One region of the Micromonospora siamensis genome, then DNA from elsewhere that is predicted to be linked to it. Evidence: riboswitches for the same ligand, from Rfam matches in the RefSeq annotation. Region 1 holds a riboswitch; the other holds the start of a gene.
What was found. A riboswitch is a leader RNA that binds a small molecule or an ion and turns the genes downstream of it on or off. The one in region 1 is predicted to bind S-adenosylmethionine.

Region 1 (14,275 bases):
CTGCTGGTAGTGGTGGTGGCGCTGTTCTGCGGTGACACCGTGGCCAGCGAGGCGAGCTGGGGCAGCCTGCGCTACCTGCTGGCGGTTCCGGTGCCCCGGGCCCGGCTGCTCACGGTGAAGCTGGTGGTGGCGCTGGCGTACTCGCTGCTGGCCCTGCTGCTGCTCGCCGGCACCGCCCTGCTCGCCGGCTCGCTGCGCTACGGCTGGTCGCCGCTGCGCAGCCAGGTCGCCGCCGAGCTGGCGCCGGGGCAGGGCCTGCTGCGGCTGCTGGCGGTGCTCGGCTATCTGGCGGTCGTACTCCTGGTGGTGGCCGGCCTGGCGTTCCTGCTGTCGGTGACGACGGACGCGGCGCTCGGCGCGGTCGGCGGCGCGGTGCTGCTCTGGATCCTGTCCAGCATCCTGGACCAGATCACCGCGCTGGGGGTGCTGCGGGACTTCCTGCCGACCCACTACAGCAGCGCCTGGCTGGGGCTGCTGTCGACGCCGATGCAGACCGACGACGTGGTGCGGGGGACGATCTCGGCGGTCAGCTACGCGACGCTCTTCTGGGGGCTGGCGTTCTGGCGCTTCACCCGCAAGGACGTCACCTCGTAGCGGCGTCGGCCGTCGCGATGCGTTCCGGATTCGAACGACTAACTCAGAGTTAAAGGTTCCTACGGTCACCTCGATCCGTGTGCCAGAGCATGACCGACCGCAGGGTCCTGCATACGCGGACGGGCGGGTGGAGCGGTTGACGGCCAGTGGGCCTCGCATCGGGATGCGGTACTGCGGCTGCCCTGGCTGACGCTGTGCGTCGAGGGCCTGGTTGAGGGGCGCCAGGGCTGCTGGGCCAAGGCTGATGGACAGCAGCAGCAAGCAAGGAGATGCCACCCTCGCTAGCAAGAGGATGTTTGGCGAGTGATCCCGCTATGCCCGAAGCGCTGGCTGCGAGGGAGGCACTACCTTGTCAAGCTGCCGCTCAAGGCTGAGCGGGTCGTCGAAGAACTCGACGTCGCTGACGGTACGGAGTTCGGCGACGATCGCCGGTGGCCAATCATGCGCGGAGCCATCTAGCGCGGCGACTCGGCTCTCTCTGGCAATCTTGGACAGGCCGAACACGTGGTAGCAATGCTCAGCTGCTTGATCCGGGTCGCGTAGGCTGACGGCCTGAACGTATGCCGCCTTGCCGTCGTTGGCAACCCGAAGCGTGACGGAGCGGCTCCGCCCTGACTCCAAGGGAATCGGGGCGTCTCGCTGAAGCTTTCGGCTGCGCCCAGCCCAAGCGGTCACCCGATCTGTGACTCGGTCGACGAACTTTATGCCTGCTTGGCGGGGGGCAAGCCATCTGAGCTGGTCTACTCGTAGCGACGCCTGGGCGACATCCAACACGAGCTTGCCCAGATCATCGGTGATGCCGAACGTGGTGATCTCACCGGCTGCAGCATTGACTCCGTTCAGGCCGCCGCTGGCCATGATCTCAGCGAACGCCTCAGCGGCGCGACCAGCGGACAAGTTCACACCGGCCATGGTCAAGAGAGATGCGGCCGCAGCACGATCGGTCACCCGGTAACCGGATCCCATCGGCTCAACCAGCACCCGTACGCCGTCGCCGTCGCCGTAGGTCAATGGCAGGTCGACAAGCAGGCCGTCGCCGTACGGGTACACCACCGTGTTGTCGTTGACGGCCCGGAGGACAGCGCCGATGACAGTTGAGGCGTCCACGACCATCCCCCTCCTCATGGCTCGCGCCAGACGAAGTCGTCGCCGATCGCGATGAAGCACTCCGCAGCGAACGCTTCCAGGATCGCACGATACGTCCCAGGTGCGACCCTCGGTTGAAGCGGAACGGCAGGTATGTCGTCCGGCTCGTAGGCGCCCTCGTCGCCCCCGCCAGGCTCGCTCCGATGCTTGTGCGTGCCTGGGAAAGGGCGGTGGGGGCTGTTGATGCACAGTCTTCGAGCAGAGAAGCCGAAGCGACCGTCTCCCGCGAGATACTGAAGCGTCGGCTCGCTCGGTTTGAGCTCATTGACCATCATGCGAAGTCGACACGGAGCGAGTACCCGGAGGGCCGTGTTGACCTGAAGGGCACCTTCTCTGACGATCCGGTTCTTGGTGGTCCAGGTGATGCCACCTACGGTTACCGCCCCCGCGAGGGGCGACAGGAGGGTGCCAAGATTGGCCGTCGTCATCAAGTGGGACACCTGCCGACTCATAACCGCGCCCCTTCTCGCCTCCCAGATGGCGACGTGAGGCCGCCTCGTTCTGTGTCCGACCGGACACTATCGGAGACTGTCGTCATGGTGCTGCCTCGTGTGCGCGGCGAGTCGTTGACCTGACATCGGCGAATAGGGCAGGTGCCCCTCCTTCCGACATCTGTGTCGACCACGCGAAGGTCTCAGCACTGGTCGGGTCGCCGAGGCGCGCCATGTTGTCAGTTCGGCCCTTCGAGAGTCCGGAGCAAGGCGTTCCAGGGCTAACGGGAGAGGAGCGGGGCGCAGGCGTTCTCAGCCCGCCCGATTGGTGGGCTCGCGGTCGGGGAGGACGGCGTCGAGCAGGCCGGGGTAGTGGCGGTCGATCTCGTCGCGGCGCAGCCGGACGTGCCGGCTGGTGCCCGCGACCCGGGTGCGGGTCAGCCCCGCCTCGCGCAGCACCTTGAAGTGGTGGCTGCGGGTGGCCTTGGAGACGCCCAGTTCGAAGGTGCCGCAGACCCGTTCGCCGTCCTCGGCGAGGGTCCGCACGATCCGGAGCCGGACGTCGTCGGCGAGGGCGGCGAGCACGGCGGTCACCGGCACGTCTCTCAGTTCGGGCTCGTGCAGCTCCATGTGAGCATGGTAACCGATGTTCGACATCCGTCGAACAAGCTCCTAGGGTCGGTGCGGTTGGTTCGATGAAACTCGAACATAGGAGCCGCGATGCGATCCCGTCCCGCCGCCATCTTCCCGCTGATCGCCGTGCTCGGCTGGGGGGCCACCTTCCCCGTACTGGCCAGCGCGCTGTCCCGGGTCGACGCGCTCAACCTGAGCGTGGCCCGCTACGCCCCCGCCACCGCCGTCTTCGTCGTCCTGCTGCTGCTCCGCGAGGGGCGCGCCGGGCTGCGTGCCGACGGTCGGCTCGGGGAGGTCGTCACGCTGGGCATCGTCGGCTTCGCCGGGTTCAACGTGCTGGCCAACCTGGCCCTCGGCTACGCCGCCCCGCAGCAGGTCGCGCTCTTCGTGGCGACCAGTCCGCTGCTCACCCAGCTGGTCCGGTGGGCCCGCGACGGGGTACGCCCCCGGCCGGCGCTGCTCGCGCTCTCCCTGGTCGCCCTGGTCGGGGTGGGCCTGGTGATCACCCGTGGCCGGCTCGACGGGCTCGGCCAGTTCGGCGTCGGCGGGCTGATGATGCTCCTCGGCGTGATCGGGTGGGCGGTCTACACACACGGCGCCGGCCGGTTCGCGCAGTGGTCGCCGCTGCGCTACACCACGCTGACCGCGCTCACCGGCACCGCCGCCATGCTCGCCGTCAGCGTCGCCGCCGACCTGGTCGGTTGGCAGCACGCGCCGGCCGCCGCCGACCTCGTCGCGGTCGCCCCGCAGCTGGCGTACGCCGTGCTGGCCGGCTCGGTGATCGCGGTGCTGGCCTGGAACACCGGGGTACGCCGGCTCGGCGCCGCCAACGCCGCCCTGTTCATGAACCTGGTCCCGGTGGTCACCTTCGCCGTGCAGATCGCCCGCGGCTACCGGCCCGGCGTGGTGGAGCTGGCCGGCGCGGGGCTCACCATCGCCGCGCTGGTCGCCGCGAACCTGGTCACCCGTACCCGCCCGGCGGTCGTACCCGTGGCGACCCGCAGCCACGCCGCACCGGCCGGTACGGCGGTGACCGACCGGACCGCCGTCACCGACCCGGTGGCCGTGGTCGCCCGCTGACCCGGCGGCGGTTCACACCGTGGGACGGCGGGTGGGCGTACGGCGCGGGCCTGCCTAGACTCGGCGGCACAACTGCATACCTCATCCAGAGGGGCTGAGGGATACGGCCCGACGACGCCCCGGCAACCACCCCGTGCGACTCGACGCAGAGCGCGACGGGGCAGGTGCCAATTCCGTCCCCGCCGCAGGGTGCGACGCGGGGAAAGATGAGAGGACCCTCGACATGACGTCGACCCTTCCCGCCACCGGCATCGACACCACGGCCAGCCCCGCCCGCGCCCTGGTCTGCCGCGCCTGCTCCGCCCGCTACCCGCTCGCCGCGCAGCACGCCTGCTACGAGTGTTTCGGGCCGCTCGAGGTCGACTACGACACCGCCGCGCTGGCCACCGTCACCCGGGAGCAGATCGAGGCCGGCCCGGCCAACATCTGGCGGTACGCGGCCCTGCTCCCCGCCGGTCAGGACCCGGCCACCCGGGTCACCCTGGACCCGGGGCTCACCCCGCTGGTGGCCGCCCCGCACCTCGCCGCCGAGCTGGGCCTCACCGCGCCGCTCTGGGTCAAGGACGACAGCGCCAACCCCACCCACTCCTTCAAGGACCGGGTCGTCTCGGTCGCGCTGACCGCCGCCCGGGCGCTCGGCTTCACCCGCTTCGCCTGCGCCTCCACCGGCAACCTGGCCAACTCGGTGGCCGCGCACGGCGCCCGGGCCGGGGTGCCCTCGGTGGTGTTCATCCCCTCCGACCTGGAGCAGGGCAAGGTGGTCACCACCGCCGTCTACGGCGGCGAGCTGGTCGCCGTCGACGGCTCGTACGACGACGTGAACCGGCTCTGCGGGGAGCTGGTGGAGACCGACGAGTTCGAGGACACCGCTTTCGTCAACGTCAACGTCCGGCCCTACTACGCCGAGGGTTCCAAGACCCTCGGGTACGAGGTGGCCGAGCAGCTCGGCTGGCGGATCCCCGCCCAGGTGGTGATCCCGATGGCCAGCGGCGAGCTGCTCACCAAGATCGACAAGGCGTTCTCCGAGCTGGTCGAGATCGGCCTGGTCGAGGCCCCGGCCGACGGCTGGACGGTGTTCGGCGCCCAGTCGGCCGGCTGCAACCCGATCGCCGCCGCCCTGCACGCCGACACCGACAGCATCACCCCGGTCAAGCCGACCGGCATCGCCAAGTCGCTGAACATCGGCGACCCGGCCGCCGGCCTCTACGCCCTGGAGGCGGTCCGCCGCACCGGCGGCTGGATGGAGTACGCCGACGACGAGGAGATCCGGGCGGGCATCCGCCTGCTGGCCCGTACCACCGGCGTCTTCGCCGAGACCGCCGGCGGCGTCACCGTGGCCGTGCTGCGCAAGCTCGTCGAGTCCGGCCGCCTCGACCCCGCGAAGGAGACGGTCGTCTTCAACACCGGCGAGGGCCTGAAGACCCTCGACGCGGTGGCGACCCAGGTCGGCCCCACCCACCGCATCAAGCCGTCGCTGCGCGCCGCCCGCGACGCCGGCCTCCTCTCCTGACCGCTGTCCCTTCGTCGATCAAGGAGTTTGCGTCGCCGGGAGGGTCGTTTCCTGACGCGAACTCCTTGGTCGACTCGGCTGGGCGGGGGAGGGGCGGATCGCCCGGGCGGGGGATGGGGGAGAACCGGTGGGTAACCGGGGATTTGCTGTCAGTGCCGAAAAAGTCGCCGACAAGGACTTGACGGCAGGATTCGGGCGGCGCAAGATGCTCCGTGCGGGAGGGCGTTTCGCCGGAGACTTTTGAAGTTCTTACGACCCAACGCCGGAGGCGTTGTGCGATCGTCCCTCCCGACCAACCTCCGAAGGGGCCGGCGGAAATCCGCCGGCCCCTTCGTCGTTTCCCGGGCTGCCGTCGATCCGACCTGTGACAGGGCTCTACTGATCCTGACCCCTTCTGTTGCATGATGGCGGGCATGACGGAGACCCCGCACCCCCTCTACGACAGGCACGCCGACACCCTCAACCGTGCGCTGACCGCGATCACGGAGCGCGGGTACTGGTCCGCCTACCCGGAGTCCCCCAGCCCCAGGGTCTACGGCGAGACCGCAGCCGCCGACGGCAGGGCCGCCTTCGAGGCGTACCTGAACGGCGATTTCGTCCTGGACCAGCCGACGGACGGCGGCACGGTCGCCACCGAGGCCAGCCCGTTCGGGCTGGAGCTGAACGTCCGCTATCCGCACGCCGACGCCGATCAGCTGGTGGCCGCCGCGACCGCCGCCCTGCCGGCCTGGCGGGACGCCGGCCCGCAGGCCCGCACCGGGGTCTGCCTGGAGATCCTCGACCGGCTGCACAAGAACATCTTCGAGCTGGCCAACGCGGTCCAGTTCACCAGCGGCCAGGCCTTCGTGATGGCCTTCCAGGCCGGCGGCGCGCACGCGCTGGACCGCGCCCTGGAGGCCATCGCCTACGCGTACGCGGAGATGACCCGCCACCCGGGGACGGCCGGCTGGGAGAAGGCCGCCGGCAAGGGCGACCCGCTGCGGATGACCAAGACGTTCCACGTGGTGCCCCGCGGCGTGGCCCTGGTGATCGGCTGCAACACCTTCCCCACCTGGAACTCGTACCCGGGGCTCTTCGCGTCCCTGGTCACCGGCAACCCGGTGGTGGTCAAGCCGCACCCGCGCGCCGTGCTGCCGCTCGCCATCACGGTGAGGTACGCCCGCCAGGTGCTCGCCGAGGCCGGCTTCGACCCGAACCTGGTGCAGCTCGCCCCCGAGGCGCCGGGCGAGAAGCTCGCCACCACGCTGGCCCTGCACCCGGCCGTCAAGATCGTCGACTTCACCGGCTCCACCGAGTACGGCGACTGGCTGGAGGCCAACGCCCGGCAGGCCGTCGTCTACACCGAGAAGGCCGGCCTGAACACGGTCGTGATCGACTCCACCGACGACTTCGCCGGGATGTGCCGCAACCTGGGCTTCACCCTGACCCTCTACAGCGGCCAGATGTGCACCACCTCGCAGAACATCCTGATCCCCCGGGACGGCATCGCCACCGACCAGGGGCACAAGAGCTTCGACGAGGTGGCCGGCGGCATCGCCGCGGCGGTCGGCAAGCTCACCGCCGACCCGGCCCGGGGCGTCGAGCTGACCGGCGCGATCGTCAACGACGGGGTGCTGGAACGGCTCGACGAGGTCACCAAGGTCGGCGAGCCGGTGCTGGAGTCGCGGACCGTCGAGCACCCGGCCTTCCCCGGCGCGGTGGTGCGTACGCCGACCGTGGTCAAGCTGGACGCCGGCGACACGGCGACCTACTCGCGGGAGTGGTTCGGGCCGATCTCGTTCGCCATCGCCACCGACTCCACCGAGCACAGCCTGCGGATCCTCCGCGAGACGGTGGGGGAGAAGGGCGCGCTGACCGCGGGCGTCTACTCCACCGACGAGGCGGTGCTGGACGAGGCGGAGAAGGCGGCGATCGACGCGGGCGTGCACCTGTCGGCGAACCTGACCGGCGGGGTGTTCGTCAACCAGTCGGCGGCGTTTTCCGACTTCCACGGGTCCGGGGCCAACGCCGCGGCGAACTCGGCGCTGACCGATGGGGCTTACGTTTCCAACCGGTTCCGGATCGTGCAGAGCCGTCGGCACGTCTGAGGTTGCGGTTGGGGTTTCCGGGGGAGCCCACCCCGCTCCAGGCGGTCAGGCTTGATCCTTCCGCGGGGCGGCCTGCCCCGGAAACCCGTTCCGGTCCGGCTGGTCGTGAAGGTGACCGGGTCGGGGGTGGGGTGGGGCTTCCGAGGTGCTGCCTCGCGTCGGGTCCCCGGGAGCGGGTGGATCTGGCCGGCCCTTCCGGAGCGGCGCTCTGCCTGACGCTTCGGTGGAACGTCATGGCGGTCACCGGGACCGGTTGACGTCCATGGCGTTCCACTCGTGCCGTCGGGGGTGGGTCTGTCGTCGCCGGAGCGACGACGGACGCACCTGAACGCCCTAGGCGGGGCGGCGCATCTGGAGTTCCTGCAGAGCGGGGACGGTGGGGTGGGGGACGCGGACGCCGGTGTCGGTGAAGCCGAGCTTCTGGTACGCCCGGTAGGCGCGGTCGTTGCCGACCACCACCTCCAGCATCAGCTCCGGCCGCCCGCAGGACCGGGACCAGGCGGCCACCGCCTCGACCAGGTCACCGAGCAGGCCGGCGCCCCGGCGGGCCGGGGTGACGTAGACGGCGTACACGACGGTCAGGCCGGGCTCCTGCGGCACGGCGACGCCGCCGGCGTGCCCGACGAGCCGGCCGCCCGGGTCCGCGACGAACTGCGCGGTGTGGCAGCCCGCCGAGACCGCGGCGATCCGGGCGCAGTAGTCGGCGTGCGGCCGGGCGGCGGCGTCCGCGATCGTCTCCAGGAAGGCCAGCGGGGAGTCAGCCAGCATCTCCAGGCGCAGCGCCCGCATCCGCGCGCCGTCCGCCGGCCGCACCCGGCGGACGGTGGCCGGCCGGGCGCCGGGATCGCCGGCTGCGCGTGCAGGCCGGTCCGGGCCGGGAACGGCCGGGGTACGGGTCATGCCGCATGCATACCGCAGCGATGGTCGACGATACGTCGAGGGGCGGAGCCCGTCCTGTATGCCCAGTTTTGTGGTCGTGCGCCGTCGTCACTCCTCGTGTAGCGTGCGATTTCGGTCACCGAATCAGCGGCCGTCGTCGATCGCCGAAATGGTGGCTCCCGGTGCGCCGGCCCGGCCGGTGTCCCGTGGGTTGTGGAACGCCGCGCAGAGTGAGGAAGTGCACCGTGGCACAGGGCACCGTGAAGTGGTTCAACTCCGAAAAGGGCTACGGCTTCATCGCCGTCGACGGCGGGCAGGACGTGTTCGTCCACTTCTCCGCGATCGAGATGGACGGCTACAAGGCACTCGACGACGGCCAGCGGGTCGAGTTCGAGATCGCCCAGGGTCAGAAGGGGCCGCAGGCCGAGCGGGTCCGCGTCATCGCCTGACCGGGGCCGGCGCCCGCAGGGGGTGCACCGGGCCGATGTGGCGGTTCGCCGCCGTGGCCGCCGGAGAACGGGGGCTGCGCGGCGGGGCCGCACCAGGGAAGATCATGAGCCGTTCCAGCCCATGCCGCTGAGGAGGCTCCATGTCCGACCAGCCCCCACCCGGAGCCGTACCCGGCGAGCCGGACGACGCCGCTCGGCCGACTGACGGGGTGGCGGGACGGCCCGATCCGACCGCGCCCCTGCCGGCGGATCCGACCGCGCCCCTGCCCGTCGACCCGACCGCGCCGCAGCCGACCGCGCCGCAGCCCACCGCGCCGCAGCCGACCGTGTTCCCGCCGACCGGCGTGCTGCCGGGGAACCCGTCGGCGCCCAGCGGATTCCCGCCCGGCTACCCGCCCTACCAGGGCCAGCCGCCGGGCCAGCCCTACGGCGTCTACCCGCCGGGCCAGCCCTACGGCGTCTACCCGCCGGACCAGCCGCACGGCGGCCAGCCGCACGGGGGCCAGCCGTATGGCGGCCAGCCGCACGGCGGCCAGCCGTATGGCGCCTACCCATCGGGCCAGCCCTACGGTGGCCAGCCGTATGGCGCCTACCCGCCGGGCCAGCCGTACGGCGACCCGCTGCGCGGGGCCGTGCCGCCGTACGGGCCCGGTTGGCCGGGCGGCGCCGCCTGGGACCCGCAGGACCCGCTGGTCAACCCGCCAAACGGGGGCCTGGAGGGCTGGTGGAACCGGGGCCTCGCCGCGCTGCGGCGCAGTTGGCGCGTGCTGACGCTGGTGCTGCTGGTGACCCAGGGCGTGCCGGCGCTGGCGATCTCCGTACTCTCGCTGGTGCTGCTCCCGACCGACGGGCTGGCGACGGCGACGGCGCCGTCCGCCGACGGCCAGGTCCCGCTGCCGGACGGCTTCTTCACCGACCTCGCCCTCTTCGGGGCGGTCATCGGCCTGGGCAGCCTGCTCTTCGGCCTGTTGCAGGCGGCCGGCTGGGCCGCCGGCAGCTGGGCGGTGACCCGGCAGGCGCTGGGTGAGGCGGTGACCGTCGGCGGCGCGCTGCGCTACGGCTTCCGGCGGGCGCTCGGCCTCTGGGGTTGGACCCTGCTGGCCGGCCTGCTGATGGCGGTCGGCTTCTGCTTCTGCTTCCTGCCCGGCATCTACCTCGCCTTCGCGCTGAGCCTGGTCACCCCGATCTACCTCTACGAGCGGGAGAATCCGATCGGCCGGTCGTTCCGGATGTTCCACGACCGGCTGGGCATGGTGCTCGGCCGGATCAGCCTGGTGGGTGTGGTGGTGATCCTCTTCAGCGTCGTCACCTCGGTGGTGGAGAACATCGCCACGTCGGCGGCCGGCCCGGACCCGTTCGCCTCGCCCGCCACGGCGGCCGGGCTGTTCGTGGCGCTGGTCGTCGCCGCCCTGCTCTCCGTGCCGGCCTACCTGGTGCAGCAGGTCGGCCTGGTGGTGACGTACGCCGAACAGCGCGGACAGGAGGGGCCGGTGAACACCGCCCGGCTGGCCGGGGAACTCGGCTGACCGGAGGCGTTCGTGCTTGCACTCGGCAGGGGAGAGTGCTAAACAAGTCATTGGCACTCCCGTACGGTGAGTGCCAATGGTCGGGACGGTGGGGCCATGGTCGCGCCGGCGTTGGAGACGTCGGTTCGGCACACGGCCGGTCGTCGCGGGCTATCCGGCCCGGCCGAAGGACGTCGTCGTCGCCAGGTGGCGACGTCCCAAGGTGCGTACACCAGGCGGCCCATCCGGGACACACACTCGGGTGGCCCGTGAGTGTCCAGGAGGACAACGCCGTATGGCCAAGATGATCGCGTTCGACGAAGAGGCGCGCCGCGGCCTCGAGCGGGGCATGAACCAGCTCGCCGACGCCGTGAAGGTGACCCTCGGCCCCAAGGGCCGCAACGTTGTGCTCGAGAAGAAGTGGGGTGCCCCCACCATCACCAACGATGGTGTGAGCATCGCCAAGGAGATCGAGCTCGAGGACCCGTACGAGAAGATCGGCGCCGAGCTGGTCAAGGAGGTCGCCAAGAAGACCGACGACGTTGCCGGTGACGGCACGACGACGGCGACCGTCCTGGCCCAGGCCCTGGTCCGTGAGGGCCTGCGCAACGTGGCCGCCGGCGCCAACCCGATGGCCCTGAAGCGGGGCATCGAGGCCGCCGTGGCCAGCGTCTCGGAGGAGCTGCTCAAGCTCGCCAAGGACGTGGAGACCAAGGAGCAGATCGCCTCCACCGCCTCCATCTCCGCCGGTGACAACACCGTCGGTGAGATCATCGCCGAGGCGATGGACAAGGTCGGCAAGGAAGGCGTCATCACCGTCGAGGAGAGCAACACCTTCGGCCTGGAGCTCGAGCTCACCGAGGGTATGCGCTTCGACAAGGGCTACATCTCCGCGTACTTCATGACCGACCCGGAGCGCATGGAGGCCGTCTTCGACGACCCCTACCTGCTCATCGTCAACAGCAAGATCTCCTCGGTGAAGGACCTGCTCCCGATCCTGGAGAAGGTCATGCAGTCGGGCAAGCCGCTGCTGATCATCGCCGAGGACCTCGAGGGCGAGGCCCTGGCGACCCTGGTCGTCAACAAGGTCCGGGGCACCTTCAAGTCGGTCGCCGTCAAGGCGCCGGGCTTCGGTGACCGCCGCAAGGCCATGCTCGCCGACATCGCCATCCTCACCGGTGGCCAGGTCATCAGCGAGGAGGTCGGCCTCAAGCTGGACGCCGTCGGCCTCGACATGCTGGGCCGCGCCCGCAAGGTCGTGGTGACCAAGGACGAGACCACCATCGTCGACGGTGCCGGTGACGCCGAGCAGATCCAGGGCCGGGTCAACCAGATCCGGGCCGAGATCGACAAGTCGGACTCCGACTACGACCGGGAGAAGCTGCAGGAGCGCCTGGCCAAGCTGGCCGGCGGTGTTGCGGTGATCAAGGTCGGCGCGGCCACCGAGGTCGAGCTCAAGGAGCGCAAGCACCGCATCGAGGACGCCGTTCGCAACGCGAAGGCCGCCGTCGAGGAGGGCATCGTCCCGGGTGGTGGCGTGGCGCTGGTGCAGGCCGGCAAGACCGCCTTCGACAAGCTGGACCTGACCGGTGACGAGGCGACCGGCGCGAACATCGTCAAGGTCGCGCTGGACGCCCCGCTGCGGCAGATCGCCGTCAACGCCGGCCTCGAGGGTGGCGTCGTCGTCGAGCGGGTTCGCAACCTCGACGCCGGGCACGGCCTCAACGCCGCCTCCGGTGAGTACGTGGACCTGCTGGCCGCGGGCATCATCGACCCGGCCAAGGTGACCCGTTCGGCGCTGCAGAACGCGTCGTCGATCGCCGCGCTGTTCCTCACCACCGAGGCCGTCGTCGCGGACAAGCCGGAGAAGACCCCGGCCGCCCCGGCTGGCCCGGGTGGCGGGGACATGGACTTCTGAGTCCAGCTCCATCCAGTACGCCGGAAGGGGGCGGGCCGCGTCAGCGGTCCGCCCCCTTCCGTGTGTCCGGCTCGTGCGGGTCGACTCAGTCCGGCGGTGGAATCCGGACCGGCTCGTCGACCGCCAGCGGTTCGTCGCCGGCCGGCTCGTCGGCGCCGGTCAGCTCGGCCAGCTGCTCGGCGTCGCCGTAGTCGCGCTGGTCGAACGGCAGCTTCGCGGGCCCGCCGCCGACCTCCGGCCAGGTGCCGCGCCGCCCCTCGTCGAGCTGTTCGTCGTCCGTGGCCATCGCCGCCTCCTCCTACCGAAACGGTAGGGGGTGCCGACGCCCGGCAGCGGCGAAACCGGAGTTATCCGATCGTGCGGCGGTACAGCAGGAAGACCCGCTCGATCCGGGCGCCCGCGCTGCCCGAGTAGAACGGCACCGGCCCCACCCAGCCGATCTGCGCCGACGACAGGCCGGCGGCCCGCTGGTCGCGCAGGCAGCGCCGCAGCAGCACCCCGCCGATGCCGGAACCGGCCGCCTCCGGGGCGGTGCCCATCGGCCCGAACCAGCTCGGCCGGGCCGACCCGTACGCGGCGAAGCCGAGGATCGCGCCGTTCCGCTCGGCCAGGTGCGCGCCCGCGCCGGGGCGGCCCACCGAGCCGGCCAGCTCGCCGTCCCACGCCCCGCCGAAGACCGACCGGGCGAACGCGGTCAGCGCCGGCAGGTCCGCCGGCTCGGCCCGGCGTACGGCCACGCCCCGTTCGGCCAGCCGCCGCTCGGCGTCGTCGGTCGGGCGCAGCGCGGGGGAGCCGTCGGTCAGGTCGGCGGTCATGTTCCACGCCGTACGGTCCTGCCGGTGGCCGAGCGCCAGCGCCAGGCAGACCGCCGGGGTGTACCGGACGTCGATGCCGGGCCAGGCGTAGTACGGCGGGTTGCCGGCCAGCAGCAGCTCCGTCGCGCCCCGCTCGGCCAGCAGGCGTTCCGCCGCCGCCAGCAGGGCCCGCCCGACGCCCCGGCGGCGCCGGTCCGGGGCCACCGCGACCAGGTCCACGTGCCCGAGCCGCGGGTCCTCGCCCGAGATCGAGCCGACCAGCACCCCGACCAGCTCCGTCCCCGCGTACGCCCCGAGCCCGACCACCGGGCGGGCGGCGGCGGCCCGGGTCCAGACGGTGTCCACGACGGCTGCCGCCTCGGTGGCGTCCTCGGGCAGGTCCAGCGCCCGTTCGCAGAGGGCGACCACGGCCGGCGTCTGCTCGGCGGTCAGCTCGCCGACGGTGATCTCCGTGTCCATGGCCGCCGACCCTAGGGCATCCGGGCGGGCGGGCGACATCCCTCGGTCAGCGGACCGTCCGCGCCGCCCGCACCGCCGCGTACGCGTCGACCAGGCCGGCGCCGGAGACGTCGGCGGTGCCACCGCACCGGCCCTCGGTCGTCGCCGGCACCGGGGCGGCGGTGTCCCGCAGGATCGCCCGGGTCCGGGTCAGGTCACCGACCAGCGCCGGGTTCGCCGACCACATCAGCGCCACCACCCCGGCCACCTGCGGCGTCGCCATCGAGGTGCCGTCCAGGGTCGCGTACCCGCCGCCGGGCATCGCGGAGAGCACCGCCGCGCCCGGGGCGACCAGGTCCGGTTTGCCGGCGCCACCCGCGGTCGGACCCCGGCTGGAGAAGTCGGTGACCCGGCGTTCCCGGTCCACCGCCCCCACGGTCAGCACGTCCGGGTAGGGCGCCGGCGGGTCGGCGACGGTGCCGCAGCCCGGCCCGGAGTTGCCGGCGGCGGCGACCACCATGATCCCGGCGGACTCCAGCGCGGCGGTGGCCGGCCGCAGCGCCGCGGCGTCGCAACCCTCGACCGGCGGGCAGCCCCACGAGTTGGTGAGGACGTCCGGTGCCCGGCCGGGCCGGCCGTCGGTGAACGGGTCGCCGCCGGGCGGGAAGGGCGCCAGCATGAACTGGAGGCAGTCGAGGTAGTAGCCCGGGTTGCCGAGGTTGCGGTCCAGGTTGACGCAGCCCACCCAACGGGCGCCCGGCGCCACCCCGATGCCGTCGCGCCCGACCGC
Region 2 (14,275 bases), 2.1 Mb from region 1:
GCCGGCGGCAGATCGCCCAACTCGCTTCCGGGAACCGCCTGGTGCTTCCGCCCGAGGTGGCCCATTATCTCGACCGACTGCGGGAGATCGGGGTGTCCGAGCGGATGCTGAAGGGCGAGCGGGACGGGTGGATCCTGATCGCGGCCCGCTGGCCCGACCGCGCCCGCGAGTGGATGCCCAGCAAGCTCGCCGAACTCGACGACCCGCAGGTCGTGCGGCTCTACCGGCTCCTGTCGGAGATCTTCGACGGCGACCCGGCCGACTGTTCCCGGCTGCCGGAGGTCGCCGACATCATGGTCGCCCTGGCCGAGCGGGCGGAGGCCGCCGGCCAACTGGACCTCGGCGAGGTGGGGGACGACGATCTGCCGTTCGACCTGCTCGACTCGCTCACCGACGAGTACGACCCCCGCTCCGAGCGGCTGCGGGACCTGATGCGGGAACGTGGCTGGAGCGGGTGGAACCGGATGGAACGGCTGGCGCAGCCGGCCGGCTGAGCGCGGGTCAGAGCACCTGGGACAGGAACTGCCGTAGCCGGGGATGCTCGGGGCGCTCGAAGATCGCGGCCGGCTCGCCGGCCTCCAGCACCACGCCCCGGTCCATGAACGCCACGGTGTCGGCGACCTTCCGGGCGAAGCCCATCTCGTGGGTCACCACCACCATCGTCATCCCGCCGGCGGCCAGGTCGGCCATCACCCCGAGGACGCCCTTGACCAGCTCCGGGTCCAGCGCGGAGGTCGCCTCGTCGAAGAGCATCACCTCGGGGCGCAGCGCCAGCGCCCGGGCGATCGCCACCCGCTGCTGCTGGCCACCGGAGAGCTGGGCCGGCCGGGAGTCGGCCTTGCCGGCCAGCCCGACCAGCTCCAGCTGCTCCCGGGCCACCTGCGCCGCCTCGTCCTCGCCCAGCTTCTTCAGCCGGCGCAGGGCGAGGGTGACGTTGCGCAGCACGGTCATGTGCGGGAAGAGGTTGAACTGCTGGAACACCATGCCGATCCGCTGGCGCAGCGCGTCCGGGTCGTCGCGCAGCACGCTGCGCCCGTCCAGCAGCACGTCGCCGGCGTCCGGCTCGATCAGCCGGTTGATCGTGCGCAGCAGGGTGGACTTGCCGGAGCCGGACGGGCCGATCACGCAGGCCGTACCGCCCCGGGCGACGTCCAGGTCGGCGCCGCGCAGCACCCTGTTGGCGCCGAAGGCCAGGTGCACGTCGCGGACGGCGAGGCTCACCGAGGTGGCGGTCGCGGTGCTCATCGGGGCTCCTTCGTGCTCGGGGCGGCGGTCTGCGGCGGCAGGGCGGTCTGCCCGGCCACCGCCAGGCCGCCGTCGTCGTCCGGGTCGGCGGCGACCGCGCGGCCCTGCCGAAGCCGCCGGTCGATGGCGTTGACCGCGTGGGTCAGCGGCACGGTCAGCGCCAGGTAGAACAGCCCCGCCAGCAGCAGCGCGGACTCGTTGCCGGTGGTGGCCGCGTAGTCCTGCCCGATCCGGAACAGCTCCCGCTGGCTGGCCACCAGGCCGAGGAAGTAGACCAGGCTGGAGTCCTTGATCAGGGCGATCAGCTGGTTCACCCAGGCCGGCAGCACCCGGCGTACGCCCTGCGGGACGATCACCATCCGCATCGCCTCACCCCAGGAGAAGCCGAGCGCGCGGGCGCCCTCCAGCTGCGCCGCCTCGACGCTCTGGATGCCGGCCCGGAAGATCTCCCCGATGTAGGCGGCGGCGATCAGCGACAGCGCCAGGATGCCCAGCGGGTACGGGTTGGGTCCCCACACCCGCAGGCCGAACGGCGCGAGGCCGACGCCGATCAGCAGGATCGTCGCCGCGGCGGGCAGGCCCCGGAAGACGTCGGTGTAGACCCGCGCCGGCCAGCGCAACCATCGGGTACGCGAGATGCCGGCGATCGCCAGCAGCATCCCCAGCACCGAGCCGAGCAGGGCGGCGGAGACCGCCAGGATCAGCGTGTTGGGCAGCCCGACGGTGAGCATCTCGGGCAGCGCCTCGCGCATGGCGTCCCAGTCGAAGAAGGTCTCCCACAGGGTGCTCAACGGATCCATCGTGTTCTCCCACCGCCCCGCTCGTCTGGTGCGTACGTCAGGAAGCCGCCGACGGCGACGGCGCCGCCACGGTGCCGCTGCCCGGCTTGAAGTCGGCCGGGATCGGCCGGCCCGGGTAGTACTGCGCCTGGAGCCTGGTCCAGGTGCCGTCGGCGATCACCTCGTCCAGGCCCTTGTTCAGCGCCTCGCGGAGCTTGTCGTTCCCCTTGGCCACCGCGTACGCGGTCGGGGCGGGGCTGAGCTCCTTGGCCGCCACCTTGATCTTGCCGGCGCTGTCCGCAGCGGACTTCTCGCCGATCTCGGCGGGGGCGATCCAGGCGTCCGCGGTGCCGGCCCTGAGCTGGTTGAGCGCGCCGTTGTAGTCGGGCACCCGCACCGGGTCGAGACCCTTGCCGGTGGCGTAGTCGTCCTGCACGGTGCCCTGCACCACGACCACCCGCTTGCCGGCGAGTTGGTCGAAACCGGTGATCGGGGAGCCGGCCGGCACGTCGAGTCCGAAGTAGCCGAAGTCGTAGCCGTTGCCGAAGTCGACGGTCTTCTTCCGCGCCTCGGTGATGGTGATCGACGAGCTGCCCACGTCGAACTTGCGGTTGTTGACCTGCGACAGCAGCGCGGAGAAGTCGGTGCCGACGAACTCCACCCTCAGGCCGACCTTGCCGGCCACCGCGGTGAGCAGGTCGTTGTCGAAGCCGGTGAACTTTCCGTCCTTGAGGTACACGTTCGGCGGGGCGTCGGTCAGCGTGCCGGCCCGCAGCACGCCCGCCTGCTGCAACCCGTACGGGTTGTCGGCCGAGGCGGTGGAGTCGTCCCCACCGCAGGCGGTGAGCGTGGTGGCGGCGAGCACGGCGGCGGCGCCGAGGGCGGCCACCTTGGACAGGGCGGGAAGGAATCGCACGGGTCTCTCCGAGGGATGTCGGGCGGCGCACGGGCGCACGCCACCGACGGTGCGCCGCAGGAGGGCACACCGCTTCGGGTGGTGCGGGGAGGGGAGGGGTGGATCAGAGCGTGGGGCGGCGACGACAGCCGTCGCTGCAGACCCGCATCAGGTCGACGTGCCGCCGTTTGACCAGCATCGGGCCGGTCGCGGACGACGCGACGGGTGACGCGGAAGGAAAGGCAGGCATGGTTCTCCCTGGGTCGGTGTGTTGACCTGGGAACCAGGCCACGCTTGCACCGGCGACACGCCGGTGCCCGGTCCTCACCCGGAGCACCCCACCGTGGAGGAGGGTTGCCGGCCAGCGAGCCGGGGCTTCGCGCTGGCGCTCATGACCTGACCAGAAATCTAGGAGCTGCCCCCGGTGATCGTCCAGTCGTTATGACCACCCTCACCCCGCAGGCCTTACCCGGGCCGGTCGCGGCCCAGGTAAGGCACCCGCTCAGACGACCGTGACCGGGTGCCGGACCACCCCGTCGAAGAGGTAGCCCAGCTCGTTGGGAGCGGCCCGGTCCGGCTGTGCCGCGTCGGTGACGTCGGTGGCCCGGGCCCGCAGGCGGTACGCCCCCGGCGCGGTCGGGCGCCACCGGACAGTCCACCGCTGCCACGGCCCACCGGCGTCGGCGGCGACCAGTTCGGCGGGACGCCACCCGTCCCCGGTGTCCACCTCGACGGTGCGGATCGGCCCGTTGCCGGACCAGGACCGGCCGCGTAGCAGCAGGTCGGCGCCGGCCGGGACGCGGACGTCCCAGGGCAGCTCGAAGGCGCTCTTCACCGACTGGGCGGTGAGCGGGTCCCCGTCGCCCGCGTGGCCGGGGCCGAACATCCGGTAGAACCGGGTGTTCCAGGGGGAGAAGAGCGGGCTGGCGGAGACCTCCACCGGGCCGACCCACTTGATCGAGGCGATGCCGATCCAGCCGGGCACCACCACCCGCACCGGGAAGCCGTGGTCCGGCGGCAGCGGCTCGTCGTTCATCGCGTACGCCAGCAACACGTCGTCGAGGGCCTTGCCCAGCGGCAACGGTCGACGTACCCGGCCCAGGTCCACCCCGCCGGTGACGTACGCCGGGTCCAGGCCCTCCGGCATCACGTCGACCGCGGCGTCGGTCAGCCCGGCCAGCCGCAGCACCGTCGACAGCCGTACCCCCGTCCAGCTGGCCACCCCGACGCCGCCGAGCCCCCAGGCCACGCCCGGCGCGGGCGTGCCCTGCTGTTCGTCGAAGAACCGGCGGCCGTTGCCGGCGCACTCGACCAGCGCGGTGATCCGCTCGGCCGGCAGCCGCCGCAGGTCGGCCAGGCCGAACTCGACCGGCCGGTCCCGGTCGGGCCGCCCGCGCAGGCCGGTGCCGAACAGGCTGAGCCGCCAGTCGTCCGGGTCGATCGCGGGGGTGCGGGTGTGGTTGCGGACGAAGAACCGGTCGGTGGGGACGACGTACCCCTGCCCGGCCATCGCCTCCCAGCGCATCTCGGCGTTGGTGTCCAGCGGCGTGAGCAGCTCCGGCGGCAGCGGCTTGACGATGCCGCCCGCCGGGCCCGGGTCGACGCCTACCGGGTCGGCGGCCACCGCGACCGGCTCCCGTTCGCGCGCCGCGGCGGTCAGCGCGCCCATCGCCGCACCCAGTTCCAGCAGCCCCTGCCGGGACACCCCGCCGCCGTCGGCCCGGCCGGCCAGCCACTGCCGGGCCCGCAGGTCGTCGTGCCGGGCCTCCTCCCACGACGGGGTACGGGACATGCCGGCCTCCTGACCGTTCGGCGACGCTGCCATCCCCCATTCAACCAGTGGGAATTGCGAGGCCGTCTCGGGACCGGTCAGCCCCGACCGGCGAAGAAGTCGGCCATCGCCCGGGTGTGGGTGGAGAAGGCCAGTTCCACCGGTTCGGTGAGCACCAGCCACTCGGTGGCCTCCTCGGTCGGCGCCGACGGCGGCAGTTCGCCGGCCGGCCGCTCGGGCAGCACCCCGAAGACCATCATGGTGCCGCCGGCCGGCGCCCCGTGCACCGCGAACAGCTCGACCTCGTCGGCGCGGCCGATCAGGCCGGTCTCCTCCCGCAGCTCCCGGACCAGCGCGTCGGACCACTCCTCGCCGTACTCGATGAAGCCGCCGGGGAGCGCGAGCTCGCCGCGGGCCGGCTCGATGTCCCGGCGGACCGCCACCAGGCCGAGCCCGGCGTCGGTGCGTACCGGCAGCAGCGCCACCGCCACCGGCAGCGGATTGCGCCAGACCGTCTGGCCGCAGACCGCGCAGACCCGCGGCCAGCCGGCCCCCGCCGGGTAGGCCGAGCCGCAGTACGAGCAGTGCGAGTACGGTGCGCCGGTCATGTCGCCGCACGTTACCGGCCCGGACGGCCGGTCGCCCACCGCGCGGGTCACCGCCCGTCGCGCAGCCTCTCCCGGGCCTTCATCAGGGCGAAGCCGAGCAGATTCTCGCCGCGCCAGTCGGCCGGGTCGGCGGCGCGCGGGTCGTCGGCGGTCAGCCCGATGCCCCAGATGCGGTCGGTCGGGCTCGCCTCGACCAGCACCCGGTCGCCGGTGCCGAGCAGATATGCCCCCAGCCCGTCGTGCTGGCCGAACTTCGCGACGCTGCCGGCCACCACGATCGGGTACCGGCGGGCGATCCAGGTCGCCTCGTCGAAGCCGCGCACCTGCCGGCCGAGCGCCTTGGCCCGGTGCGGGTGCCGGGCGGCGAGGATCCGCTCGCCGGTCTCCTCGTCACCGAAGAGCGCCGCCTTGTGCCACATCATCCAGTGCTCGGCGGTGGCGAACGTCCGGCCGTCCACCGTGAACGGCGCCGGCCACCACTGACTCAGGCAGCCCGCGCCGATGCTGCCGTCCCGCTGCGGCTGGTGGCCCCAGAAGTGCAGGTATCTGACGCGTCGGCCGGTGCGGGTGAGGTCGGACAGCTCGGCGACGCTACGGGGTGACGACACGCTCGACAGTGTGGCCGACAGGTGTGACACGTCGGGCCCCGGCCGAACTCAGTCCGTCCCTCCGCCGCCACCGCCGGAATCGAAGGTCGCCGCGTCGCCATAGGCCGCGTTGTCCACGACCGCTGCGGAGTGCCGGTCGGGTACGCCCCACCCCCGCTCGAAGACGTCGCGACCGGGACGTGGCGAACTGCGGCGGATCGCACGCATCGCGGCCCGGGCGGCGGCTGCCTTCTCCTCCGCCGTCTGCGGCCTACGCCGCCGACGTCGGACGATCAGGGCGGTGATCCCGGTGACGAGCGCGACGCCTGCGAACGCGAGATACCACTGCATGCCGACACGGTAGGAGGGGCGCGCATCTTGCGGCACGACGCCGGATGCCGGCGGACGGCAGTCGGGCGGTGTGACAGCCACCGGGCGTGGCTCCGGTTCAGTCGTCGAACTCGAAGCCGGTCGCGCGAGCGTGCTCGACGAGTCGTCGCAGCCGGTCCCGATCGGCCGCCACCGCCGTGAGCAGGACCGCCAGGTCGTCCAGTGCCTGTCGGTCGTTGCTGGTGGCGAAGAAGGCGCCGCCCTCGGGGTCGGACACGAAGCGGCCGTCAAGCCCCGGGGCATCCGTGGCGACGAGAAGCTCGACGACCCCCTCCCAGAAGTAGCCATTGGGTTCGTGCCCGAGTTCGGAGATCAGGTCGTCCACATCGGTCGTCCCGGCCTCCAGGGACAAGAAGTATTCGCCGGGCTCGGTCTGTGCCACCTCTACGGGATCCACCGGCGCATCCTGACAGACCCCTCCGACACGAAGTCGGTGTCGAGCGGCCGGGGGGTGAGGTCATCCAGCCGCCAGAGCACGGTCGACGTCACGAGCTGTGGCTAGGATGACGCATCTCGGCCGGGGCGGCGTCTCCGCTTTCCCACTCCAGGTCACGTGGACGAGTGCCCAGCGATCGCCGACCTCGAGCAGCACATCGTCGCGTGCCTGTGACCGTCCGGCGACGACGAACGCGGCCTCGTACAGCGGATGGCCTGGTGAGGTCTCGCGGATCAGTTCGTCCGTCAGGGCCGTGATCTGTCGTTGCTCTGCTGCGCCCCCGTTGCGGAGGTCCCACCAGGGCGCGGGTAGAGCCAGGTGGTCAGGCATGCCGGCATCGTTTCACGGCGGCGCGCGCCAGGCCCTCCACCGGTGCCACCCGCCGGCAAGGAGAATCTGGCGGGCAGCGTACCCGCCTGGCATGATCATGCGGCCCGGACGGCGGCCGACCCGGACGCCACGACTACCCGGAGGGTGCGACCAGTGGGACTGTTCAAGCGGCGATCGAGGACTCCCGTCGAGCGGCTGATGTCCGCCGCCGGCCTCCCCACCGCGGGCGGCGAGGTCCCGGTGCGCGACGTCGTGATGGACGTGGTGCGGCGCAACCGGCGGGTCGCGGCGGTCCTCGGCGTCGTGGAGGAGCTGCTGACCGGGGAGGGCCCGGCCGCCGAGGTGGCGTACGACTTCATCGAGGATCTGCAGAACGCGGCGTCGCACGGCATCGACGGTCTGCTCACCACCGAGGAGCTGTTGCCGCTGCGCGGGCCCCGCACCGTCGAGGCGTGGGAGACCGTGGACCGCTTCTGGGCCGCCGTCGTCGCCTGGTGCGACGAGACCGGGGTGGAGCTGGACCCGGCCGAGACGTTGCGGGCCGTGGAGAACCCGGCACTGCGGTCGATCATGTGGCCGACGTGCCGAAGCCTGCCGGACGGCCGCCGGGTACGGCTCAGCGACGTGATCCGCTACGAGAAGGCGGTCGGCACGCCGATGGCCGGCATCGGCCACCGGCCGGACTGAGCGGGGTACGCCGGAACCCCGTGACCTCCGGCGTACCCCTGGCTTGCCTCACTCCACCGGCTGGCCGGTGTACGCCGCGGTGGTCCGCGCGCCCGCCGCCCGGGCCGCCTCCTCGTCGGTGCCGTCGGCGACGTCAGCGGCCACCCAGCGCTCGCTGCTCAGCGTGATGAACCGTCGGGCCTCCTCGGTCGCCATCCACTCGGCGGCCTGCTCCGGGGTGATGCCCGAGCCGCGCAGGTGGTTGGCGAGGCCGAACAGGCCCATCTCCCAGCCGATGCCGACGGCGCCGGGGCCGAACTGCACCCAGCGCTCGTCGTCGACGTGCGCGACGTGCTCCAGTTCGAACCGGGTACGCCCCGCGTCGACCGGGACGATCCGCACCTCGACCCAGCTGACGTCCCCGCCCATCTCCCAGGTGGCGGCGAAGCTCTTCGGCGGGTCGCAGCGCTCCACGACGCCACCGGCGTTGCCCTCGAACTGGTAGCGGCCACCGAGCCGCAGGTCACCGGAGACGGGCAGGAACCAGCGGGGGATGCGCTCGGCGTTGGTGCAGGCGTCCCAGAGGTCCTCGGGTGTGGTGTCGTAGGTGCGGGCGATGGTCAGCACGCGCGCCTGGCCGGCCTCCAGGGCGCGGCTGCCGACGGTGCGGCGTACCTCGTCGATCTCGTGGGTCACGTCGGTCATGGTTTCTCTCCTGAGTCGTCGGTCGGGGTCTGGGTGTGCCGTGCCCGCCGGCCGCGGGCGATCTCGGTGCCGAGGGCGTCCAGGGCGGGGCTCCAGAAGCGGCGGAAACCGTCGAGCCACCGGTCGACCTCGCGCAGTGGCGTCGGGTCGATCGTGTAGAGCCGGCGGGTGCCCTGCGCGCGGACGGTGGCGAAGCCGTTGTCCCGCAGCACCTTGAGGTGTTGTGAGACGCCGGGCTGGCTGATGCCGAACTCGGTGCCGACGGTCGCGCAGATCTCCCCGGCGGTCAGCTCGCCGGGGGCGAGCAGTTCCAGGATCCGACGGCGGACCGGATCGCCGAGGACGTCGAAGGCGTGCACCACCACTTTATATCAGATGCGACTTATATAAGCGAGAACTCAACGGCGGCGGCGTGCCGCCCGGCGCAGCTCGTCGGCGCCCCAGACGATCGGCGGGAAGGCCAGCAGCAGCGCGAGCATCGCCGGTTGCGGCGGTCGGGTGCCGAAGAGCTCGCGCAGCGGCGGGACCGTCACCACCAGCGCGGCGAAGACCAGCTCGAAGGCGATGCCCCAGAGCAGCAGTCGGTTGCTGAACACCCCGATCCGCCACAGCGAGGCGTGCTCGGTACGGGCGGCGAAGGCGGTGCCGACCTGGCAGGCCACGATGCCCAGGAAGGTCATCGTGGTGGCCTCCTGGTACGCGTCGTGCAGAGCGCTGCCCGGCCCGGTGGAGGCCCCCGGCCGCCAGCCGGCGCGCAGCAGCACCGCGAAGAACCCGGCCAGCACCAGCACCGCCGAGATCAACCCGAGGAAACCCCAGGCCCGGGCCAGCATGGGTGCGTTGACGACCTTGTCGCTGCGCCGCCGGGGAGGCCGGTCCATCAGCCCCGGCTCGGCGGGCTCCCGGCCCAGCGCCAGCGCCGGTAACGTCTCGGTGCCCAGGTCGATGGCGAGGATCTGCAGCACCGTCAGCGGCAGCGGCACCGCCCCCGCGGAGAGCGCGAAGACCAGGAAGGGCACCACCTCCGGGGTGGCGTGGGCGAAGATGTAGAGGATGAACTTGCGGACGTTGTCGTAGACCCGCCGCCCGGCGGCGACCGCGGCGACGATGGTGGCGAAGTTGTCGTCGGTGAGGACCATCGTGGCCGCCTCGCGGGTCACGTCGGTGCCTGTGCGGCCCATCGCCACCCCGATGTCCGCCCGGCGCAGCGCCGGCGCGTCGTTGACCCCGTCGCCGGTCATCGCCACCACCTCGTGGTTGGCGCGCAGCGCCTCGGCGATGTGCAGCTTCGCCTCGGGGGAGACCCGCGCGAAGACCACCTCCCGCCGCTCGCCCAGCAGGTGACGCAGCTGGTCGGCGGTCATCGCGTCGAGCTGCTCGCCGGTGACCACGGTGGGCTCGCCCCGGACGATGCCGACCTGCCGGGCGATCGCCGCGGCGGTGAGCCCGTGATCGCCGGTGACCATGATGATCCGGATGCCGGCGGTGTGGCAGCGGGCCACCGCCTCGGGCACCTCCGGCCGCGGCGGGTCGACCATCGCCACGAAACCCAGGCAGGTCAGCTCCCGCTCGGCGTCCGCGCGCCGCTGCGGCACCGTCGCCAGCCGGCGCCGGGCCACGCCGAGGACCCGCCGGCCCTGCCCGGCCTGCGCGGTCACCGCCGCGTCCACCCCCCGCCGGTACGCCTCGTCGAGCGCCCGCTCCGACCCGTCCGCCGCCACCACCCGCGTGCACCGGCGCAGCACCTCCTCGGGTGCGCCCTTGGTGTGCAGCCAGAGCTGGTCGCCCACCTGGTCGACGGTGGACATCAACCGCAGCTTCGGGTCGAACGCGAACTGCGTACGCCGGCCGGGGTGCCCGGCGTCGGTGACGCCCAGGTCGGCGGCGAACCGCAGCGGCGCCACCTCGGTCGGGTCCCCGCCCTCGGGGTCGGCGTTGTTGCACGCCGCGAGCGCCACCGCGAGGGCGCGCAGCGCGGCGTCCGGCCGGGTGCCCGCCCCGGGCGCCGGGTCGAGCAGGGTGTCCGCCGCCCGTACCGCCACCACCCGCATCCGGTTCTCGGTCAGGGTGCCGGTCTTGTCGGTGCAGATCACGTCGGTCGAGCCGAGCGTCTCCACCGCGCTGAGCCGTTTCACCACCGCGCCGGCCCGGGCCAGCTGGCGTACGCCGACGGCCAGGGCGAGGGTGATGGTGGGCAGCAGCCCTTCGGGCACGTTGGCGACGAGCAGGCCGATGGCGAAGGCGAACGCGTCGGAGGTCGGCATGCCGGCGACGAGCACCCCGATCGGGAAGAACACCAGCCCGGCGCCGACGGCCACCGCGGCGATCAGCCAGGCGATCCGGCGTACCTGCTTCTCCAGCGGGCTCTCGTCGCGGCCGACCCGCTGGGTGAGGGCGGCGATCCGGCCCAGCTCCGTACGCATCCCGGTGGTCAGCACGGTCGCCCTGCCCTGCCCGCTCAGGCAGTTGGTGCCGCTGAAGAGCAGGTTGCCCGCCTCGGTCGGGCCGTGGCCGCCGGCCGGCGCGTCGGCGGCCCGGTGCACCGGCTGGGACTCCCCGGTCAGCGCCGAGAGGTCCACCTCGACGTCGCCGTCGACCAGCCGCGCGTCGGCGGAGATCCGGTCGCCCTCGCCGACGGCGAGCAGGTCCCCGGGGACCAGCTCCGCCGCCGGAACCTCGGCCCACCGGCCGTCCCGGCGTACCCGGGCGTGCCGCGGCAGGTAACGGGTGAGCGCCTCCACCGCCCGCTCGGCCTGGCGTTCCTGCACCGAGGCGAAGAGCGCGTTGAGCGCGATGACCACCAGGATCGCCACCGCCAGCACGGTGGTGCCGGAGATCCAGGCCAGCGCGGCGGCGATCCACAGCAGCAGCGCCAGCGGGTGGACCACCTGCCGGCCCACCTCCCGCCACCAGCCGCGGCGGCGTTGCCGGCGCAGCTCGTTGGGGCCGTGTTCGGCCAGCCGTCGGCGGGCCTCGGCGGTGCTCAGCCCGTCCGGCCCGGTGCGCAGGTCCTGGAAGAGACGGTCCAGCGGCACGCGCGGGTCCACCCCGCCGCCCGGCTCCCGCTGCTGCGCCACCGTCCCAGGCTCGCCCACCGGCGACGCCGACGGGCGGTTTTACGTCACCCGTCACCCGCTGCCCGCGATGATCGCGCTCGATCCTGGATGTAGTGGCCTCCCGGTCGCGTCGAGGCCACTACATCCAGGTTGCAGCGCGATCTTGGGGAGCGCCGGGCCGCACCGTCAGCCGAGGCGGGCGGCGACCGCGCTGCGCAGCTCGGGCAGCCGGCCGTGCAGCAGGCCCGGGCACTGGGTCGAGTTGAAGTCCTTGTGGCCGTAGATCTCGGTGGGCGCGATGGCGTACTGCTGGCAGGTGAAGGCGCAGAAGAGCACCAGGCTGTCCCAGAGCGCCTGCGGCGGCTGCACGTCGAGGTAGATGCCCTCGTTCTCGATGCCGATGGCCTGGCTGTTCTGGCCGACGCAGTGCGCGCCCTGCACCATGGTCTGCCCGTGCAGCAGCGCGTACAGGCTGCCGTGCCGGCCCTCGGTCAGGTAGCCGGCCCGGCTGTTGGTGAAGTGCTGCCCGGAGTCCAGCCAGCCGTTGGTGTCCATGTGCAGGTTCTGGATGTCGCGGGAGTTCTGGTAGGCGTGGGCCAGGCTGTAGTCGGTGGAGTTCGGGAACGCCGTGTGATGCACGATGATCTTGTTGGGCCGGTTCTGCACCACGGTCACCGCCGACGACGGCGGCCGGGCGCTCCAGGTCGCGCAGTTGGCGATGACCGGCTGGTCGACCGGGGTGGTGACGGCCCGGGCGCCGCGGTCGTCGCCGAGCTGGGTCAGGGCGGTGCCGCCGGCGGCGGCACCCAGCAGGACCGCGCCGCGCAGCACGGACCGCCGGGACAGGGGAACGGACACGGGATCTCCTCAAGGGGATACGGCCGAAGGGACGGCGGCGGGCCGCGCGGGCCCGCCGCCGCCGCGGGTCAGCAGGTGCCGTTGCAGGCCAGCACCCGGAGCCGGTCCAGGGTTCCGTTCCAGACGTTCTGGTCGCCGGGGAAGACGCCCGAGGACGACCACTGCCAGAAGGAGTACGTCGACCAGCCCGCCGGCAGGGTGCCCACGGTGCTGGCGTACCGGGCGATCCAGAGCGGGTTGTTGGCGGCGAACTGCGAGGTGTTGCCGGTGCAGGTGCTCCACCAGTCGGTGGTGGTGTAGATCGTCGCCCAGCGCCCGGTGCGGGCGTAGTACTGGTTGACGAAGGAGGCGATCCAGCTGCGCATCGCGCTCTGGCTCAGCCCGTAGCAGGTCGAGCCGTACGGGTTGTACTCGATGTCCAGCGCGCCGGGCAGGGTCCTGCCGTCGCGGGACCAGCCGCCGCCGTGGTCGACGAAGTAGTTCGCCTGGGTGGCGCCGCTGGTGGTGTCCGGCCGGGCGAAGTGGTACGCGCCCCGGATCATCCCGACGTTGTAGGAGCCGTTGTACTGCTGGGCGAAGTAGGCGTTGGTGTAGTAGGTGCCCTCGGTGGCCTTGACGTAGGCGAACCGGGCGCCGTTGCTGTACGCCGCCGACCAGTTCACGTTGCCCTGGTAGCTGGAGACGTCCATGCCGGGCAGCCCGGCCGGGGCGGCGCTCGCGGGGGTGGCGGCCAGGGTGGTCGAGGCGACCGCCGTGACCAGGGTGAGCAGGGTGGCGGCGGCGGCCCGGACGGCCGTACGCAGGGGGTGTTTCATCTTTCCTCCCAGGGGGTGCCGCGGGGGAACGGCGGAGGTGAAAAGAACTGCCAGTATTACGACACAGATCGAAGATCGTCTACAAGATTACATAGAAGAATATCTTTGAAAGGTCAGTCGGCCGGGCGGTCCGCGCCGGTCACCTCGGCCGCGGCACGCTCACCGGCGCGCACCGCGCCCTCCAGGTAACCGGCCCACCGGGTGGCCGTCTCGGTGCCCGCCCAGTGGATCCGTCCCACCGGCCGCCGCAGGAACGGCCCGTACCGGGTCCACGACCCGGGCGTCAGCGCCCCGCAGAAACACCCCCGGGTGTACGGGTCGGCCGACCAGTCGTACTCGATCAGCTCGTCGGGGCGGCCGGCCCGCCGGCCGACGGCCGCGGTCAGCGCGTCCAGCAGAGCGTCCCGACGCGCCCCGGCGGACATCTCGCGCAGCTCGCGCGCCTCGTCGCCGTAGCAGAACGCGGTCAGCACCCCGCGGCCCGAGTCCGGCATGCCGTTGTCGACCGTCTCGGTCACCGGGCCGACCACGGCGGTGCCCACCCCGGAGAGCCCGTCCGCGCGCCAGAACGGCTCCGGATAGACCGCGTGCACCTTGAACGCCGAACCCATCGGGACCCGCTGGGTCAGCCCGTCGCGCAGCGCCGGCAGCGCCGGGGCGTACCGGATCCGACCGGCCAGTGCCGGGGGCAGCGCCACCACGACCGCGTCGGCGGCGACGCGTTCCCGTTCGGTGTGCACCAGCACGCCGGCCCGGTCCTGCTCGATCGCGTGCACCGGCGCCCCGCAGGTCACCGACCCCTCGGGCAGCGCCGCCGCCATCCGCTGCGCCAGCGCCGCCGGGCCGCCCACCAGCCGGTCCTGCTGCGCACCGCCGGCCATCCCCAGCAGCAGCCGCGAGCCACCCCCGCCGCGCAGGTAGAACACCATCTGGAGCACCGAGATCTCGTCCGGGCTCGCCGCCAGCAGGCCGCCGGCGAGCAGCCGGCCGGCGTACCGGGCCGACTCCGGGTCCGCGGCCGTCCCCTCCAGCCAGTCGGTCAGGCACGTCCGGTCCCAGCGCGGTGCCTCGGCGGCCCGCCAGGGCTCGGCCGGGTCCACCGCCGCGCTCAGCGAGTCCAGGGCGGCGAACAAC

Region 2: it holds a riboswitch for S-adenosylmethionine, as region 1 does, so the genes downstream of both, GA0074704_RS19930 (ABC transporter substrate-binding protein) here and thrC (threonine synthase) in region 1, are expected to answer to the same signal.

What each region holds. Positions count from the first base shown of each region.
Region 1 is NZ_LT607751.1:129,656-143,930, reverse strand. Features, by position in the region: gene GA0074704_RS00615 (ABC transporter permease) at 1-594, shown strand, start outside; gene GA0074704_RS00610 (FHA domain-containing protein) at 907-1,707, opposite strand; gene GA0074704_RS00605 (hypothetical protein) at 1,716-2,168, opposite strand; gene GA0074704_RS00600 (ArsR/SmtB family transcription factor) at 2,484-2,801, opposite strand; gene GA0074704_RS00595 (DMT family transporter) at 2,892-3,884, shown strand; SAM riboswitch class I at 3,963-4,097, shown strand; gene thrC (threonine synthase) at 4,108-5,394, shown strand; gene paaN (phenylacetic acid degradation protein PaaN) at 5,808-7,481, shown strand; gene GA0074704_RS00580 (GNAT family N-acetyltransferase) at 7,815-8,381, opposite strand; gene GA0074704_RS00575 (cold-shock protein) at 8,606-8,809, shown strand; gene GA0074704_RS00570 (hypothetical protein) at 8,950-10,335, shown strand; gene groL (chaperonin GroEL) at 10,610-12,232, shown strand; gene GA0074704_RS00560 (hypothetical protein) at 12,318-12,518, opposite strand; gene GA0074704_RS00555 (GNAT family N-acetyltransferase) at 12,580-13,506, opposite strand; partial or broken gene GA0074704_RS00550 (S8 family serine peptidase) at 13,553-14,275, opposite strand, start outside.
Region 2 is NZ_LT607751.1:4,297,997-4,312,271, reverse strand. Features, by position in the region: gene GA0074704_RS19945 (MerR family transcriptional regulator) at 1-494, shown strand, start outside; gene GA0074704_RS19940 (amino acid ABC transporter ATP-binding protein) at 502-1,245, opposite strand; gene GA0074704_RS19935 (amino acid ABC transporter permease) at 1,242-2,045, opposite strand; gene GA0074704_RS19930 (ABC transporter substrate-binding protein) at 2,083-2,940, opposite strand; SAM riboswitch class IV at 3,205-3,316, opposite strand; gene GA0074704_RS19925 (sulfite oxidase) at 3,422-4,711, opposite strand; gene GA0074704_RS19920 (NUDIX domain-containing protein) at 4,789-5,298, opposite strand; gene GA0074704_RS19915 (NADAR family protein) at 5,346-5,915, opposite strand; gene GA0074704_RS19910 (hypothetical protein) at 5,955-6,236, opposite strand; gene GA0074704_RS19905 (Imm51 family immunity protein) at 6,334-6,672, opposite strand; gene GA0074704_RS19900 (hypothetical protein) at 6,733-7,041, opposite strand; gene GA0074704_RS19895 (hypothetical protein) at 7,195-7,728, shown strand; gene GA0074704_RS19890 (SRPBCC family protein) at 7,777-8,412, opposite strand; gene GA0074704_RS19885 (ArsR/SmtB family transcription factor) at 8,409-8,771, opposite strand; gene GA0074704_RS19880 (cation-translocating P-type ATPase) at 8,811-11,489, opposite strand; gene GA0074704_RS19875 (peptidoglycan recognition protein family protein) at 11,655-12,326, opposite strand; gene GA0074704_RS19870 (lysozyme) at 12,395-13,141, opposite strand; gene GA0074704_RS19865 (flavin monoamine oxidase family protein) at 13,255-14,275, opposite strand, start outside.